DNA from 2 places in the Paenibacillus sp. JMULE4 genome. Region 1 is predicted to be linked to the other one. Evidence: predicted binding sites of a transcription regulator. Region 1 holds the regulator's gene; the other holds the start of a gene.
What was found. The regulator LexA, encoded in region 1, represses DNA repair genes until DNA is damaged. The targets are predictions, from matches to a motif close to CGAACATATGTTCG.

Region 1 (2,207 bases):
AAGATCACATCGGAACGACGCTCCCGAATCGCTTTTCCCACGATCTCTTCGGAAACACCGGAGACATACACATCCGCCGTATCAATAAAGTTTCCTCCGCGATCCAAAAAACGATGAACCATTTCAATCGAGTCTTGTTCGTTTGTCGTATTTCCGAATGTCATTGTTCCTAAACAAAGCTCGGAAACGGCAATTCCGCTTTTGCCCAAAACACGATAATTCATCCCTTAACCCCCCTTCTTACTTCTTCTCTTCCTGATCAACAAACTTGATGTTATCCAGTTGACCACGCAAGGAGGTTTTAAAAGAATCGATATACTTCCTTCTTAATCCATTGCGTTCATCCAGTTCGGCATCGGTTAGCCCTTCCGATTTCGCTTTGCGGGCCAATTCGTTAATTCGCCGCACCAATGCATCATGATTCGATTCACTCATGCCGATCCTCCCGGTAATGTCATTTCAAATTATACTTTGACATTACCGAATCTGATTGTCAAGAGAAGCAATACGGCACATGCGCAGCGATTAGGGAAGCAACAATTTTTGTCCTACTTGCAAATGGGAATTCTTAAGATGGTTGATCCCTTTGATCTGATGTATATATTCCCTTATATCCTGTCCTTGGTCCGCATACTGAGAGGCAATGCTCCAAAGCGTGTCCCCCGATTCAACCTCCACGTAAGAATACATCTGAGGCTGCGAGGATGCCGCATGAACATCTTGGTCAAAAAAGAAGCTGAACATCGTAGAGATAAAGAACACTGCACAAAAAAGGAAGGCACCCAAAACGGTAGCACGAACATATGTTCCCTTATTATTATTATCATTATGCTTGGTTAGCATTACCTGGCGGGAATGATACTTATGTATAAGCCGAGAATTTTGAATCATCATGATCGACCTCCAAACATTTGTTCTGTTTTTAATCTATCAGGAACATTTGTTTGTGTCAACCGTTTATTCGAACTTATGTTTGTACGAACTCCGGTTCTATGTTATACTTCTAAGTAATGATTACCAAAAATGGAGTGATGATCTTGAGCAAAATTTCCAATCGGCAGCAGGCGATTCTAGACTTTATCAAGAATGAGGTCAGAGAAAAAGGCTATCCCCCTTCAGTAAGAGAGATCGGAGAGGCTGTGGGACTGGCATCCAGTTCCACAGTTCACGGGCACTTGGAACGTTTGGAAAAGAAAGGAATGATTCGCAGAGACCCGACGAAGCCGAGAGCTATTGAAATATTGGACGGAAGCTCGGCGGACGGCGCATTCTCCGTATCGGTTGCCAGAGTGCCTTTGATCGGGCGCGTTACCGCCGGCGTACCTATTACCGCGACGGAGAACATCGAGGATTACTTCCCGCTGCCCAGCCATTATGTAAAAAATGATAACGTCTTTATGCTAAGCGTAATCGGAGAAAGTATGATCGAGGCCGGTATTCATAACGGGGATTATGTTATCGTACGCCAGCAGCAAACCGCCAATAACGGAGATATTGTCGTTGCCATGACCGAAGACGATGAAGCGACAGTGAAAACCTTTTATAAGGAAAAGGATCATATTCGACTGCAGCCTGAGAACCCGACGATGGAGCCGCTGAGACTCAAGAACGTCACGATCTTGGGCAAAGTCATTGGTGTATTCAGAAATATTCAATAATTTTTTCCCTTTCACCGCCGATTCCGCCGGTTGAAAGGGATTTTTTATATCAACGCATTTATGGCGAGTCTTTGGAAAGCGAAGAAGGATTTTACCGCTGAAATCCACTTTTTATGAGCCCAGTGCACCGCAGGAAATCTTGTTGAGCGTTTGCAAGCATATGATCTGCGTAAAATAAGCCTGTTCCGGCGTTATGCGGATAAGCGGCTTGTTTAGGCTTGTTTATATATGATCCTCAATTAGAAAAACCAAAAATCTACGTCGTCACCATAGCTCCACCGTTGACATGGACAACCTCACCGGTCACATAGCTGGAATCATCTGATGCCAGAAACACGTAAGCCGGAGCCAGCTCGAACGGCTGCCCTGCACGCTTCATCGGAGTATCCAGGCCGAAGCGCGATACTTCATACGCCGAATAGCTGGAGACGATCAGCGGAGTCCAGATTGGCCCCGGAGCGACGGCATTGACCCGAATTCCCCGTTTCACCAAGGATAGAGCCAGCGAACGCGTGAACGAGACGACGGCTCCTTTTGTGGAAGAATAAT
Region 2 (2,207 bases), 530 kb from region 1:
GGGCTTGCGGTCGGCAACGCCGTGACGCATGAGGGAACGCATTATATTCTGCTGCCGGGCCCCCCAAAAGAAATGAAGCCGATGTTTGATCGTTATGCACGCCCATGGATCGAGTCCAAGATGGATCATGTACAGCCTCTTTATTCTTTGATGCTGAAATTTGCAGGAATCGGTGAATCGTCGCTTGAACATGCGCTGATCGATCTGATTGAAGCCCAGTCCGATCCGACGATCGCTCCTTACGCCAAAGAAGGGGAGGTGGCCATTCGTCTTACGACCCGGGCGGCGTCGGCCGATGAAGCGGCCGGAAGGCTGAAGCCGCTGGAACAGGAGATCCGCAGCAGGCTTGGCGAATACATTTATGCGGCGGAGGATATTTCTTTGGAGCAGCATATCCTGCAGACGCTGGCCTCGCAAGGCAAGAAGCTGGCCGTAGCGGAGAGCTGCTCGGGCGGGCAATTGAGCGACATGCTGACCTCCGTTCCCGGCAGCTCGGATGCGTTTGTAGGAGGGATCATCAGCTATTCGAATGCGGCGAAACATAAGCTTTTGAGGATTCCTATGGAGCAGCTGGAGGGCGACGGGGCGCCGGGCGCGATCAGTGAAGAAACCGCCGCCGCTATGGCCGAGAATGTAGCGGAGCTGACCGGAGCCGACTATGGCGTTTCTATTACCGGCGTTGCCGGCCCGGGCGAATCGGAGGGAAAACCCGTCGGACTCGTTTACGTAGGCATTGCCAGGCGGGGAGAGAAAGCCTCTGTCGTCAAGCTGCAGCAGTCCGGCAACCGGGAGACGATCAAGCTGAGAGCATCCAAAAGTTCGCTCTACCATCTCTGGAAACTTTTAAAGTCATAGTTGCCACCATTCGGAAAATCAGGTATAATACATTATAGCGGAAGTACCGTAACAAGCCCACAACCTTTGTTACGGTTTTTCTTTTGCTCCACATGCGAATGTATGTTCGAAAAACAGCTTGGCAACGGGTGAAAAACCCGCTATGATGTAATTATACGAATATGTAAAAGGAAGTGAGTCTCTTGACAGACCGGCGCGCAGCCTTGGAGAATGCACTACGTCAAATTGAGAAACAGTTTGGTAAAGGATCTATTATGAAATTGGGTGAATCTGCCCATATGCAGGTGGAGACGATTCCTAGCGGTTCGCTTGCATTGGATATCGCCCTGGGGATCGGTGGTTTTCCTCGAGGTAGAATTATAGAGGTATACGGACCGGAATCTTCCGGTAAAACAACGGTAGCACTGCATGCCATTGCCGAGGTGCAGAAGGTAGGGGGGACGGCTGCCTTCATCGATGCGGAGCATGCTTTGGACCCGCTGTATGCCAGCAAGCTTGGCATCAACATTGATGAACTGCTGCTGTCCCAGCCGGACACAGGCGAACAAGCGCTCGAGATCGCGGAAGCGCTCGTGCGCAGCGGAGCGGTCGACATCATCGTTATTGACTCTGTAGCGGCACTTGTACCAAAGGCCGAGATCGAAGGAGAGATGGGGGATTCCCATGTCGGGCTGCAGGCTCGCTTAATGTCTCAGGCGCTGCGCAAGCTGTCCGGAGCCATTAACAAATCGAAGACGATAGCCATCTTCATCAACCAGCTGCGGGAGAAGGTCGGCGTAATGTTCGGAAACCCGGAGACGACACCGGGCGGACGAGCCCTGAAGTTTTATTCTTCGATTCGCCTCGATGTGCGCCGCGTGGAGACGATTAAGCAGGGAAATGATATGGTCGGGAACCGCACGCGGATCAAAGTGGTCAAGAACAAAGTAGCCCCTCCGTTCAAGCAGGCAGAGATTGATATCATGTATGGCGAAGGCATATCCAGAGAGGGCAGCATCATAGATATTGCAACCGAGATGGATATCATCCAGAAGAGCGGTGCATGGTACTCTTATAACAATGATCGGCTTGGTCAAGGACGGGAGAATGCGAAGCAGTTCTTGAAGGAGAACAAGAACATTGCGGATGAGATCGAAAAGCAGATCCGGGATAACAGCAATCTGGTCACTTCGGTTGGAGCGAACATGGATGAAGAGGAAGAAGAGGATTTCGCCGTACCTTTTGAATAACCTCCACGTCACATCAGCTACTCTGATGCGCCGGTAGATTGCACATAGCGATTTCACCAACCAGGGCAAGGGCACCTTTACGATGAGTGAAAGGTGTCCTTGCCGTTTGTAAGGAGCGTGTTA

Region 2: a site for LexA is predicted at 951-964, ahead of recA (recombinase RecA). Genes of this name have one in related genera too.

The regions. Positions count from the first base shown of each region.
Region 1 covers NZ_SGWF01000010.1:556,686-558,892, forward strand. Annotated here, with positions in the region: gene EXW96_RS04985 (aldo/keto reductase) at 1-224, opposite strand, end outside; gene EXW96_RS04990 (DUF896 domain-containing protein) at 241-435, opposite strand; gene yneA (cell division suppressor protein YneA) at 526-894, opposite strand; gene lexA (transcriptional repressor LexA) at 1,038-1,658, shown strand; gene EXW96_RS05005 (SDR family oxidoreductase) at 1,915-2,207, opposite strand, start outside.
Region 2 covers NZ_SGWF01000010.1:24,723-26,929, forward strand. Annotated here, with positions in the region: gene EXW96_RS02350 (competence/damage-inducible protein A) at 1-855, shown strand, start outside; gene recA (recombinase RecA) at 1,038-2,084, shown strand.